4 regions of the Blastococcus sp. SYSU DS0616 genome follow, and region 1 is predicted to be linked to each of the others. Evidence: riboswitches for the same ligand, from Rfam matches in the RefSeq annotation. Region 1 holds a riboswitch; each other region holds the start of a gene.
The links. Region 1 has a riboswitch for cyclic di-AMP ahead of ACI79K_RS11530 (NlpC/P60 family protein). Riboswitches for the same ligand answer to the same signal wherever they lie in the genome.
Positions count from the first base shown of each region.

Region 1 (3,176 bases):
TGGCCCACGAGACGGCGACGTCGCGCAGCCAGAGCCCCCAGCCGCGGGTGGACAGGCCGTAGCGCGTGCGCACGGACTCCGCGTAGGCGGAGATCGGCAGGGTCACGGCGCGGCCCAGGAGGAGCAGGACCGGCACCCCCAGCACCACCCGCACGACCCAGCGGTCCCTCCACCGCGCCCCCAGCGACCGCATCAGGCGGGCCCCCAGCGGGGTGAGCCCCAGCACGGCCGAGACCGCCAGCCCGAGGACGAGGGAGAGCAGCGACGCGGGTCGCAGGGCGGCGGCGAAGGCCTCCGCGCGCTCGATCGCCGCGGGATCCAGGCCGGCGGTCGGGTCGGGCTCGGTGTGCCCTCCGGGCGGTTCGGGCAGCACGTCCCACGGGGTGCGGACGACGATGACGACGACGACGGCGATCCCCAGCAGGGCCGCGGCCACCAGGGCGGCCCGGCGAACGCTCACCCGGCCGATCCTAGGCGGGCCAACCGCAGCGGCCCGTCCCGGTTCGGGGACGTGCTGGGCGGCCTGCATCCTGCTCGACCCGGTCGCGAGGCCCGCCCTCACCGTGTTCCCGTCCTGCGGGCCTGCCCGAGGTCCTCGGGATCGGGCCCTCGGTCACCTGACCGGCCAGCGACGGCGAGGGCCGGCGACCCCTGTCGGGATCACCGGCCCTCGTTCCTCGCTGCGATGCTCCCGGAGCCGTCAGCCGGCGATGCGACGGGCGCTGTTGTAGTTCCCCATCGAGTCCACGCTCGCCACCTTCACCGGCTGGCCGGAGGTGGAGGCGTGCACCATCTGGCCGTTGCCGATGTACATGCCCACGTGGCTCACCGGGCTGTAGAAGAACAGCAGGTCGCCAGGTTGCAGCTCGCCGCGCGAGACGGGCCTGCCCATCTGGCTCTGCGACCGGCTGGAGTGCGGCAGCATCACACCCGCCGCGGCGTAGGCGTACGACGTCAGCCCCGAGCAGTCGAAGGCGTTCGGCCCGCCGGCACCCCACACGTACGGGTCGCCGATCTGGGCGAGCGCGGTGTTCACCGCCACCTGGGCGGCCGAGCTCGGCGCGATGACGGCGCCGGTGGGCGCCGGGAGGCCGGTGCCACCGTGGGCCTGCGCCACCTGCTCCTGCTGCGGCGCGGTGAGCGCCTCGTACCGGCGCTGGTAGTCGGCGATCTTCGCCTCGAGCTCCTCCTGCTGGGCGGCGATCTGCTCCACCGTCCGCCGGGCGTCCGCCGCGGCCTCCTCGGCGGCGTCGCGGGCCTGCTCCGCGTCCTCGGCCGCGCGCGACACCTCGGTGAGCACCTCGCTGGTGTGCCCGGCGATGGCGTCGAGGGTGCCCAGCTGGTCGACCAGCTGGTCGGCCGAGGTGCTGGTCAGCAGGACGTCGAGCGGCGACATGCCGCTGCCGGTGTAGACGCTGCGGGCCAGCCGGCGCATGTGGCCGTCGAGGGAGCCGAGCCGGCCCTCCGCCTCCGCGACCGCCTCGCTCGCGGCCTGCGCGTCGCGCTGGTGGCCCTCGAGGACGACGCGCGCCTCGTTCAGCTGCTCGGAGACGACCTCCAGCTCGTGGCTGGCCTCGGCCACCTGGGCGGCGATCTCGTCGGCGGTGCCGGGGACCGCCGACGCGGTACCCGGGAGGACGGTGACGGTCAGGGCTGCGACGGCGCTGACCAGGAGCCCCGAACGGAGCGGTCCGAAGCGGCGGGCGCTGGCGGAGCTGCGCCGGCCGGCGGTGTGGAGTTGTTCGGGGGCGTGCGTCAGTAGTGCGTGAGGGGTCGCCACGTGCGGCGGCTCTCCGTTTCTTCCACTTCGACCGCCGACCGAGTTAGCTGACGGGTTCGGGCTGGGAAGACTGGCCCTATCCCCCACCCACCGGCGAGCCGGCGGCGGGAGAACTCACCCCAGAGTGCGGTGGGTCCCCGGTACACCTCGGGCGCAGTGGTGCGCGCCACGCGGTGATTAGGCGGTGTCCGGTCGAGGCCATCCATCGATGGATGACGACCACCCGGCCGAACGGAGGGAACCCTACGACCGTGATGCGCCTGTGACAAACGGGGACAGCTGAGACGTGTGCGACGGGCGCCTGGCCGCCCACCTGGGCATTCACCCGATCGGGTGGTCACCCGGCCCTCGCCGCGGGGTGCGGCGGCGATCAGCCGGTGCGCCGTCCGGACCGCTCCCCGCCGTGCCCGTCGGGATGCCGCAGCGGGGGAACCAGGCCCCCCTCGGCCAGCGCGCGCACGGCGCGGCGTTCCACCTCGTCGAACTCCACCACCACGCCCGGCGGTGGCACGACGACGTCCTCGGCGGCCGCGGCCGGCCCGCCACGCGGCCGCCCGGTCATCGGCACGACGACCGGGTCGCCCCCCTGCCACCCGGGCGGGGCTCCCAGCAGCACGGTCACGACGCAGTCGGCGCAGCCGGTCCCGCGGGCGGTGCAGGTGTCGCAATCGATGAGCATCGCTTCTTCTCCTCCGTGAGTTGCTGCGCACGGTAGGAAGGGCCACCGACATTTCCGCCGCGCCACCGACGGCCCGCGCCGGATCAGCTGCCCGCGAACTCCCAGTGCCACGGCTCCTCGCGCCCGTTGCCCGGATCGGCCCACGTGGGGTGCAGGAAGCCGAACCGGCCGGCGTTGGCGGCCATCCAGGCGTACTGCGGGGTGCCGAACGTCCCGACGCCACCGCACAGGTCCACCGCCAGACCCCAGCCGTGGTTGCTGGTGCCGGGCACCGCGGCCAGGGCCGGCTTCTCCCCGTACAGCCGCACCTGGCTTGCGTAGGTCCGGTAGGAGTCGGTGATGCACAACGGGCTGCCGAAGGCGGTCGCGTAGGCCGCCGACATCGCGCGGTAGGCGGCGGCCGCGTCGCAGCGCAGCGCGTGCCCGCCGACGCCCAGCGGGCACATGGCGCTGGGCGGGATGAGGCCGTTCGGGTAGCCGCCCCATGCGCGGGCTCCGTCGTAGCTGGGCGGGTAGACGGTGTTGCCGCACTCGGTCCGCAGCGCCCCCGCGGCCGGCCCCGGGACGGCGACGGGGGGCCGCTGGCCGAGGACCGGGCGGCCGATCGCCAGCACCTGGTCGCCCGGCAGCGTGCGCACCACGACCGCGCCGGCCCGCGCGTCAGCGGTCAGCATGGTCCGCGGGTCCAGGGCGATGCCCACGTGCCCGAGCCCCGCC
Region 1 is NZ_JBJHAJ010000013.1:22,461-25,636, reverse strand. It holds gene ACI79K_RS11535 (M48 family metallopeptidase) at 1-460, opposite strand, end outside; gene ACI79K_RS11530 (NlpC/P60 family protein) at 701-1,780, opposite strand; cyclic di-AMP (ydaO/yuaA leader) riboswitch at 1,798-1,974, opposite strand; gene ACI79K_RS11525 (hypothetical protein) at 2,151-2,459, opposite strand; gene ACI79K_RS11520 (D-alanyl-D-alanine carboxypeptidase family protein) at 2,543-3,176, opposite strand, start outside.

Region 2 (3,176 bases), on a different contig from region 1:
TCCTCGGTGTCCCAGGTCGGCTCGCCGTCCTCCGGGCCGAGCGGCCCCGGCGGCCAGTTGCGGTACGCGTTGAGGCTGCTCACGAAGACGTAGGAGCGGACCCCGCCCAGCGCCGCAGCGGCGTTGCGGGCGGCGGCCCGGGTCTGGCAGGAGGTGTCGACGACGAGCTCGGGCTCCCACTCCCCCAGCGCGCGCGGCAGCGCGCCGGGGTCGTCGCGGTCGCCGTGCAGCGCCCGCGCGCCCTCCGGCGGCGGACCCGTCAGGCCCCGGGTGAAGGTGGCGACGTCGTGCCCGCGAGCGAGCGCGGCCTCCACCACGTGCCGGCCGAGGAAGTGGGTGCCGCCGAGGACGAGGAGTCTCATGCCGAGCACTCCAGCCCGGTCGGCGCCCGCGCGTCCAGGCAGTTCGCCGGCAGCGGATCCGCCGTCGGCGGACGAGCGTTACACCGCGCGGGACACCGGCAGCGTGGGCACCTGCGGAAGGGGCGTGGAACGGGCCGCGGCGAGCACCATCTGGGGCGAGGACGGCAGGCCCCGCCGGGTGCACAGCCGCAGCGCCCGGGCGCCGGTGAGGACGTCCGTCTCCGGCGGGACGACCAGTAGGTCGGCCCGGCGGTTCCCCCCGGCCCAGGTGAGGCAGACGACCTGCGGGTCCATGCTCCGGAAGCCGCCGGCGCGGACCGTGCGGCCCAGCACCTCCAGCTTGCGGGGGGCCGGCTCCCAGGCGTCGAGGGCGTAGGTGAACCGCTCCACCCGCACACCACGCCGCTCCAGCGCCGCGATCAGCTCCGGCAGCTCCACGGCGAGGTCCCGGCTCCGCGGGAACCACGCACCGTCGAACGCCGAACCGCCCGATCCGGCGTCGGCGCGCAGGCTCACCCGGACGTCGATGCCACCCCGGAAGCCCTCGATCGCCGGAACCGTACGGGTGATCGTCGCCATGAGCGTTCGGCCGCCTTCCTCTTCCCAGGGAGCCGGGGAGACGGCTCCGAGGTCAACGTAGGACGGGTGCGAGGCGAGACTCCTCGACGGCGTGGCGGGCGCGTCGGACCGCTTCGGCCAGTCATCACGATTCGTGACCCGACGAGCACGGAGCCCGCGCCGCGGACCGTGCGCCGCCGGTACGAGCACCGCACACGGGCAGTCGGGGGCGGGCCACGGCGAGTCAGTCCGCGCGGGGCCGCCCGCGATGGAGGCTCCGCGGCCTTGCCGTCGGGGACGGCGGTCTGCCTACCGTGCTGCGTCCACCAACGGGTGGGCCCGGATGGCGGACCGCCGAACCTGCCCACCGCCACCGGACCCGTGCACACGACGGGCAGGCGCGGGGAACCCACGAGATCCTGGCCCTCGGCCTCGGGGTGAAGCCGCAGCACGCGGCCGGGCAGCTCTCGCCCGAACCCGACAGCTAACCCCGCAGGCGGCGAGAGGCTTCCCCATGCTCAAGCACCGCACGGCACGACCCGGTCGCTCCACCCGCACCTCCGCGGCGGCGGCGGCCATGGCACGTCCGGCCGTGGTCCTCGCGGCCGCCGCGGCCGCCTCCCTCGCGATCGCCGGTCCGGCACAGGCCCACCCCGGGGAGCACACGGTCGTCCCCGGTGACACGCTGGGCGGGCTCGCGGCCGCCCACGGCACCTCGTGGCAGACCATCCACGCCGACAACCTCGCCACCATCGGCGCCGACCCGAACGTCCTGCGCGTCGGGCAGGTCCTCGTCATCGGCGGATCGGGCGCCGCCCCTGCCGCCCCCGCCCCCGCCGGCGGCGAGTACGTGGTGCAGCCGGGCGACACGCTGGGCGGCATCGCCGCCCGCCACGGCACCACCTGGCAGGACGTGCACGCCCTCAACCTCGAGGTCATCGGGGCGGACCCGAACGTGCTGCGCGTCGGGCAGCGACTCACCCTCGTCGGCGGCCCCTCGGCGGCCCCGGAGCGTGCCAGCCGCGCCGCGGACCGGCCGGCCCTCGACACCGCCGCCTACGGCGCGTGGGAACCGCACGTGCGCCCCGCCGTCGCGGAGGTCGCCGCGGAGTTCGGCATCCCGACGGTGCTCACCCGCCCCGGCCACAGCCCGTCGGAGGGCCGCGCCGCCGACTTCATGGTCTACGACGACCGGGCCACGGGCGACGCGCTCAGCCAGTACGTCATCGACAACGCGGCGCGCCTCGGCGTCGAGTACGTGATCTGGCAGCAGCAGATCGCCGGGACGTGGACGGGCTGGGCCTGGCAGCCCATGGAGGACCGCGGCTCCCCCACCGCCAACCACATGGACCACCCGCACGTGGCCTTCGTGCCGGCGCCGTAACGGCCCCATGACGCAGCGAGCCCCTGCCCGGATCACCGGGCAGGGGCTCGCTGCGTCATGGGCGGATCAGCTGGGCTTGGGCTTGCGGTTCTTGGCCTTGCCGCGCTCGGTCTGGTCGAGCACCACCTTGCGGATGCGGACGCCGGCCGGCGTGACCTCCACGCACTCGTCCTCGGCACAGAACTCCAGCGCCTGCTCCAGGTTGAGGATCCTCGGCGGGATCAGCCGCTCCAGCTCCTCGGAGGTGGACTTGCGCATGTTGGTGAGCTTCTTCTCCTTGGTGATGTTCACGTCCATGTCGTCCGGACGGGAGTTCTCACCCACGATCATGCCCTCGTAGACCTCGGTGCCCGGCTGGACCATGAGCTGGCCACGCTCCTGCAGCGAGAACATCGAGTAGGTCGTCGCCACGCCCTGGCGGTCGGCGACCAGCGAGCCGGTCGGCCGGGCGCGCATGTCGCCCAGCCACGGCTCGTAGCCCTCGAGGTTGCTGTTCAGCACGCCGGTGCCGCGGGTCTCGGTCAGGAACTCGGTGCGGAACCCGATGAGGCCGCGGGAGGGGACGACGTACTCCATCCGCGCCCAGCCGGTGTCGTGGTGCACCAGGTTCTCCAGCCGGCCGCGGCGCACCGCGAGAGCCTGGGTCAGGGTGCCGACGTACTCGCCGGGGGTGTCGATGGTGACCCGCTCGACGGGCTCGTGCAGCTTGCCGTCGATCTCCTTGGTGACGACGGTGGGCCGGCCGACGGTGAGCTCGAACTCCTCGCGGCGCAGCTGCTCGACGAGGATGGCCAGCGCCAGCTCGCCACGGCCCTGCATCTCCCAGGTGTCGGGGCGGTCGGTGGGCAGCATCCGCACGCTGACGTTGCCGA
Region 2 is NZ_JBJHAJ010000003.1:41,512-44,687, reverse strand. It holds gene ACI79K_RS02840 (NAD-dependent epimerase/dehydratase family protein) at 1-362, opposite strand, end outside; gene ACI79K_RS02835 (DUF5994 family protein) at 441-941, opposite strand; cyclic di-AMP (ydaO/yuaA leader) riboswitch at 1,321-1,414, shown strand; gene ACI79K_RS02830 (LysM peptidoglycan-binding domain-containing protein) at 1,498-2,304, shown strand; gene typA (translational GTPase TypA) at 2,371-3,176, opposite strand, start outside.
Region 2: another riboswitch for cyclic di-AMP. It lies ahead of ACI79K_RS02830 (LysM peptidoglycan-binding domain-containing protein); the one in region 1 lies ahead of ACI79K_RS11530 (NlpC/P60 family protein).

Region 3 (3,176 bases), on a different contig from region 1:
GACCGTCGGCGGCACGAAGAACGTGCTGATCTTCCCGCTGCGCAGGTCGATGGAGAGGACGGCGTTGGCGCCGGCGTCGCTGACCAGCAGCCGGTTGGGCTGGGCGAGCACCGCGAACGGGTTGGACAGCGTCTCGATCGGCACCTGCTCGCCGTCGACCTCCATGAACTGCTGCTGGCCGTCGGGGTTGTGGTCCAGCTCGTACTGGAGGAGGTCCCACGTGCGCAGGATCTGGCCGTTCGGCTTGGCCTCGACGACCACCTGGCTGGGTGTGCCGGGCGGCACGGGGGGAGCCCCCTCCTCCGCCGGCGGGGCTTCGCCCACCGCGACGAAGAGGCCGCCGTACTTGTAGTCGACACCCTGCGCGTTGCCCAGGCCGCTGAGCAGCGTCCGGACCCGCCCGTCGCGCAGGTCCACCGAGGACACCTCGCCGGAGTCGGCCTCGGCCACCACGAGCTGGTGGCCCTTGAACTCGCTGAGCTGACGCGGTCCGTCCAGCCCCGCCGCCACGGTGACGATGTCGTCCTCGCCGCCGTCCGCCAGTGCCGTCGCCGGTGACACCGCCACCAGCGCCAGCGCCGCGGCCGCTCCCACGGCCGCCCTCCCTGCCTTCATCCTGCTCCCCTTGCCTCGAGATCCCCCGTGGAACGTCCGGGAAACTGCCAGGCGTCTGCCACCGGGAAGTGAACCGTCGACGTCCGGTTCTCCCGCTCCCTGTGCGTCGTTGCTAGGTGTAGTCACTCCATCGACGGCGTCCCGGGAGGCTCCGGATCAGCCCTGTACGCGGCGGACACGGCGGAGCGCACAGCGTGCGGACCCGCCGCGACGGAGGAAGTAAGCGTGCGCTGACGATCGGTGACCGGCGAGGCCGCGCCTCGCGCCGTCGTCCGCGCGTCCACGGTGGTCGGCGCGCGAGTCGCCCGGGCCCGCCCCCGTGGTCGACACGCCGCTCGCGGGCCGGTCCCCCGCGTGTCGGCCGGTGGGTAGGTGGACGGATCCCGACCTAGCGTCGTCGCGGTCCGGACGGGATCCCGTCGTCACCGCTCCCGGTGACACCCGTCCGACACCGCCGAACCGGGCGTCGGATCCGACCGCCGCCCGGACCGGGGACCCACCGCAGCACTGGGGTGAAGCGTGGCCGCGAGCCGGTCACGCCGGGCGAGTTCCCCGCCCGAACCCGTCAGCTAACCCGGTAGGCGGTCGATGGAGAACAGGAGAACCGTCGTCCATGACGACCACGCGCACGTCCACCACCCGCCGCTCCGTCCGCGGCGCGGCGCTCGCACTCTTCACCGGAGCGGGCATCGCTCTCACCCCGTTCGCCGCCACCGCCTCCACCGGTGACGGGGGTGGCGGCGGTACGACGACCGTCGTCACCACGCCCGTCGTGGCGCCCACCCACGCCGCGCAGGTCGCCGTCGACACGGCCCTGGCGCAGCAGGGCAAGCCCTACGTCTGGGGCGGCACCGGCCCCGGCGGCTACGATTGCTCCGGCCTGACCTGGTCGGCCTACCAGGCCGCGGGCGTGGAGATCCCCCGGACCTCGCGGGCGCAGTCGACGGCGGGGGTCTACGTGGACCGGGCCCACCTGCAGCCCGGCGACCTGATCTTCTTCTACGACCCGGTCGGTCACGTCGGCATGTACATCGGCGACGGGCTGATGGTGCACTCCTCCACCTACGGCAACCCGGTGGCGGTCGTGCCGGTGGACTCGATGTGGGGCTACAACACCGCGCGTCGCGTCGTCTGATCCGGCGCTCTCCCCGGTGCCCCGGCCGATGCGGCCGGGGGCCGCGGGGCGCGGGACGCCCCCCCCCCCCCCCCCCCCCCCCCCCCCCCCCCCCCCCCCCCCCCCCCCCCCCCCCCCCCCCCCCCCCCCCCCCCCCGGGGCGTTCACACCAGGCGCAGCGTCGCCCGCTTGAGCCGCACGATCAGCCGCATGCCGCCGGACTCCACCAGCTCCCGCTGCCGTGCGCGCAATTGCTCACCGAGCTGCTCGAGCCGCTCCTCGCCCAGGGCGTGCGCCTGGGGGAACATCCGCTGCTCCTCCTCCATCGTGTGGTGGCGCAGCGTCTTCTCCAGCATGCGCACCTCGGTGGTGAACTCCGGGTCGTCGGGTGCCGTGCGCATCACGGTGGCCAGCTGGTCGTCGATCTGCCGGTGCTCGGCGTGCGCGAGGGAGAGCAGCGGCGAGACGTCGACGACGGCCGGGTAGAACAGCTCGTCCTCGATCTGGGTGTGGATCTCCAGCTCCCGCAGCAGCCGGCCGCGCAGCTCCTCCCGCCGCTCGGTCTCCTCGCCGGTCGTCTCCGCCAGGTCGCGCAGCAGCCCGCGCAGCACGTCGTGGTGGGCGGTCAGGACCTCGTCGGCCTTCATCGGGATGCCTCCTGGACGGTGGTGATCGCGGTGGGCGTGCGCCATTCGGCCCGACGGCGCACCTCGACCCGGCCCTCGCGGACCCGCGTGTCGAAGCAGGGCAGCGGTGCGGTGGAGGGGCCCTGGGCCGGCTCACCGGTGGCCAGGTCGAACCGCGACCCGTGCCAGGGGCAGACCAGGTCGCCGCGGTGCAGCCAGCCCTCCCCGAGCGGCCCGCCCTGGTGGGGGCAGCGGCCACCGACGGCCTGCACGGCACCCCCGGTGGCGACGAGGACGACGGGCATGCCGTCGACGTCCACCGGCACCGGCTCGCCCTCGGGCAGGTCGGCCAGGGCGGCGGCGTCGGTGAAGCGCCGCGGTTCGTAGCTGCGGACGGCGTGGTCGGTACCCATCCCGTGCCGGTAGGAGAGCGCGCCACCGAGCCAGCCGCTGGCGACGGTGACCGCGTAGCCCGCGGCGGCGGTGACGCGCGCGCGGGCGGCCCGGCCGCGGGCCCGATCGGCCAGCGACCAGGTGTAGAGCGCGAGCGCGGCACTGTTCAGCCCGGCGTGCACCAGCCCGACGCGGCGGGCCTGGTCGTGGGCGTGCTGCCAGTCGGTCAGCCCGGTGACCGCCGCGGCCACCGCGCCGGCGACGCCGACCCGCACCGCGGTGCGGGCCGCCGCCCCGGAGCCCGGCCCGCCGCGGCCCGTGGCGTCCAGGGCGTCGAGGGCCAGGGCCGCCGTCCACGACCCGATCGGCACGGTGACCAGGGCGGGGTGCAGCGGGTGGCCGAGCCAGACACCGTGCAGCAGGTCCTG
Region 3 is NZ_JBJHAJ010000001.1:117,008-120,183, forward strand. It holds gene ACI79K_RS00675 (ScyD/ScyE family protein) at 1-594, opposite strand, end outside; cyclic di-AMP (ydaO/yuaA leader) riboswitch at 1,058-1,214, shown strand; gene ACI79K_RS00680 (C40 family peptidase) at 1,229-1,750, shown strand; gene ACI79K_RS00685 (hemerythrin domain-containing protein) at 1,894-2,376, opposite strand; gene ACI79K_RS00690 (Rieske 2Fe-2S domain-containing protein) at 2,373-3,176, opposite strand, start outside.
Region 3: another riboswitch for cyclic di-AMP. It lies ahead of ACI79K_RS00680 (C40 family peptidase); the one in region 1 lies ahead of ACI79K_RS11530 (NlpC/P60 family protein).

Region 4 (3,176 bases), on a different contig from region 1:
GCCCCGTCGTGGTGCTGGATGGCGACGGCGAGGCCGAACCCGCTGGCCGGCCCGGCCTGCAGCACGACCCCGGGCTCCGGCGTGAAGATCGGGGTGCCGATCGGCGCGGCGATGTCCACGCCGAGGTGCTGGGTACCCCACCGGCTGCCGTAGCAGGAGGTGACCCGCCCCTGGGTGAGCCGGCCGGCCCCGGCGGTCGCGGGAGCCGCCGCCACGGCCGCCTGCTCGGTGGCCTGCTGCTCGGACCAGGCGGCGACGGGGTCGGCCGTGCCGCGGAGGCTGAGCATGCGGATCTCCGCCTCGCGCAGCTGCTCGTCCAGCGCCGCCTTCTCGGCGGTGAGCGCATCGAAGTCGGTCTGCGCGGCCGCGAGGAGGGCGTCGACCTCCGCCTGCATGCCCTGGGCCTTGCGCGCTGCGGCATCCCGCTCGGCGACGGCGGCCTTCGCCTCCTGGTCGAGCCGGGCCTCGCGGGCCTCGGCCACCCGCAGGTCCTCGAGCACCTGCGCGCGATCCTCACCGAGGAGATCGAGCGTCGCGGCCTGCTGGAGGAGCTCCCCCGGGCCGTCGGCGTGCAGCACCATCTCCAGCTGCTTCATGGACTTGTCGCTGCCCATGTAGGCCTCCCGGCCGAGGGCGGCTACCTCACCCTGGGTACTCGCCACGGCCTCCCGGACGGCGGCGAGCTCGGCGGCGATGGCGTCGGCGTGCTCGCGGGCGCGGTCGAGCTCGGCCTGCGCGGCGAGCACGGCGCCGCTGGCCTCCTCTGCCCGGAGGGTGAGCTGCTGCAGGCGCTCCTCTGCGTCGCGCACGCGCTGCTCGATGTCGGCGACCTCCGCCTCGACGCGGTCGTGCTCGCTGCGCGCGTCGCCCGGCGCGGCCGCCGCGGTCGACGTCCCGAGCAGTGCGAGCGCCAGCAGTGCGGTGGCGGCGGTGGCCGCCCGACGGGTGCGGCTGAGGGCCCGGCGCGCGGGCGCGGCCGGGACGTGGTGGCGCAGGTGGTGCGAGGTCGCCAAGGCGACGGTCTCCGTTCCTCTATCCGCCTACCAGGTCAGCTGACGGGTTCGGGCCGGAACATGCCCTACCTGCCTGCCCGTGGTGGCGCAGGCGGGATTCACCCCAGAGAACGTGGGTCCCCGGTCCCCGCGGCGGTGAAGCCGCAGAGTTCGGCGGGGCCCGTCCGAGCCCCCGGGTTTCGGGAGCGGGATCGGATGGGCCGCGAGAGACGGTACAAGCGGATCGCCCGAATGTCACAGGGGGGTAACGGACCTTGTCAGTTCGCCCCACCGGCCCCAGGACGTGGCTGCGGCGCCGCGGCGCCGTCTGGCAGGCTGGCGGGTCCGGGGCGGTAGCTCAGCTGGTCAGAGCATGGGACTCATAATCCCTGGGTCGTGGGTTCGAGCCCCACCCGCCCCACCTCTCCCAGGCCCGCGGTGTCGTGCCTGGCGCTCGCGCCTCCCTGTCCGCGTGAGCAAGGACACGGCTCCCAATGGGTGTGGGCACCTCGGCGTCAGCGGTGCGCCACACCGGCGCCGCGGCCGGAAGGCGACCGGCGCGCCTCTGCACCGCCGCCTTCATGACGTGGCGTAATTGATGCGTGACAGAACGTTCAGCCGCCGTCGGTTCGACCGGTGGTGTCACCGCCGCAGCCCCGGACGCGGCGTCCGAGCGGCATCTGCAGCGCCTGCCCGGCTCTCCTCGAGGGCCGGTCTCGTGCTCGCCGTCGCCACCGCCGTCCTGACCGATGCCGGCGGCGGCGTCCATGCCGCCGACCGCCTCGTCCAGACCCCGCTCGACCTGATCTGAGGACCGACGCCATGAACAAGCGCAACCTGGCCGTCCTGGCGGCCCTGACCCTGATCGGCGGCGCCGGACTCGCCGACGCCGTCCTCGCAGCCCCTCGGCCCGTCACATCGCACACGCAGGCCGCCGCCGTGCTGCTCGCCCCGGCCGATCTCACCGGCGAGGCCGTCGATCAGCGGGCTTCGCTGGACTGGACGGGGGTGCCCGGGGCCCGCGACTACCTCGTCATCGACGTCACCTCCGGCGCCGCCGGTCGCATCGTGGGCTCCACCGGCGCCACCGCCTGGACGTCGCCCCGGCTGCCGCTGTCCACCCCGCGGTACGCCTTCGTGGTCGTGCCGCGGGACCACGCCAAGGTGCAGGGTGAGCGGACGGAGCCGGTGCACATCTACCCCGGCGGCCAGCCGGCCGAGGCGGCCCCGGTCACCACGACGCCCCCGCCCGAGCCCACCACCACCGAGCCGCCGGCGCCGTCCACGGAGCCCACCACGCCTCCGACGACCACGACGCCGACGACCACGACGCCCCCGCCCGCGACCGACCCCGAGTCCGACCCCGAGCCCGAGCTGCCCGCCGTCCAGCCCACGCGGGTCTGGGGCTACGACGCCACGACGCTGGTCCCCGGCCCCTGGCCCGAGATCCACGCCCTCCGGTCGGACCAGTACGGCACCACCACGGCCAACCCGTACCCCGGCTCGGAGCGCACCGCCTTCTTCACCGTGCAGCGCGGCGACACCGGCTGGAACGGCACGCACGGCACCCTCCGCTCCGAGGTCCGCGACTCGATCGCCGCCTCCGGCGACGTCCGGCCCGGCGACGAGCAGTGGTGGGCCTGGTCCACGTTCTTCCCGGCCGACTTCGACTGGGACGAGCGCGGCCAGTTCCTGATCTACACGCAGTGGCACCAGACGGTGAACTCCGGCAACCCCAACGTGCACTTCTGGTCGGACGTGAACGAGAACCTCATGGTCGACGTCCGGGGTGGCACGGGCGGCAGGACCGCCGGCGACGCGCAGTACGTCCGGACCTTCAACCTCGGCACGATCGACAAGGGCGCCTGGAACGACCACACCGTCCGGTTCATCTGGTCCCCCGACCCGGCGAAGGGCCTCATCGAGGTCTGGCACCAGGGCGAGAAGGTCCTGTCCGAGCGGGTCGCCAACCTGTACGAGGGGCAGTCCGTCTACATCAAGCAGGGCATCTACTCGGCGGCCGGGACCTACCGGACGCACTACCTCCAGCACTCCCCGATCGGCTTCGGCCCGACGCGCGAGTCCGTCGCGTCACTGAACGCGATGGACTGACCTGCTCGGCTCGCCGGGTCCGGCGAGCAGGCCCGACCGTCATGGGGTCGCTGCCCGCAGTCCGGAGCTCTC
Region 4 is NZ_JBJHAJ010000005.1:113,060-116,235, reverse strand. It holds gene ACI79K_RS05535 (murein hydrolase activator EnvC family protein) at 1-1,013, opposite strand, end outside; cyclic di-AMP (ydaO/yuaA leader) riboswitch at 1,024-1,179, opposite strand; tRNA gene ACI79K_RS05530 (tRNA-Ile) at 1,340-1,413, shown strand; gene ACI79K_RS05525 (heparin lyase I family protein) at 1,815-3,104, shown strand.
Region 4: another riboswitch for cyclic di-AMP. It lies ahead of ACI79K_RS05535 (murein hydrolase activator EnvC family protein); the one in region 1 lies ahead of ACI79K_RS11530 (NlpC/P60 family protein).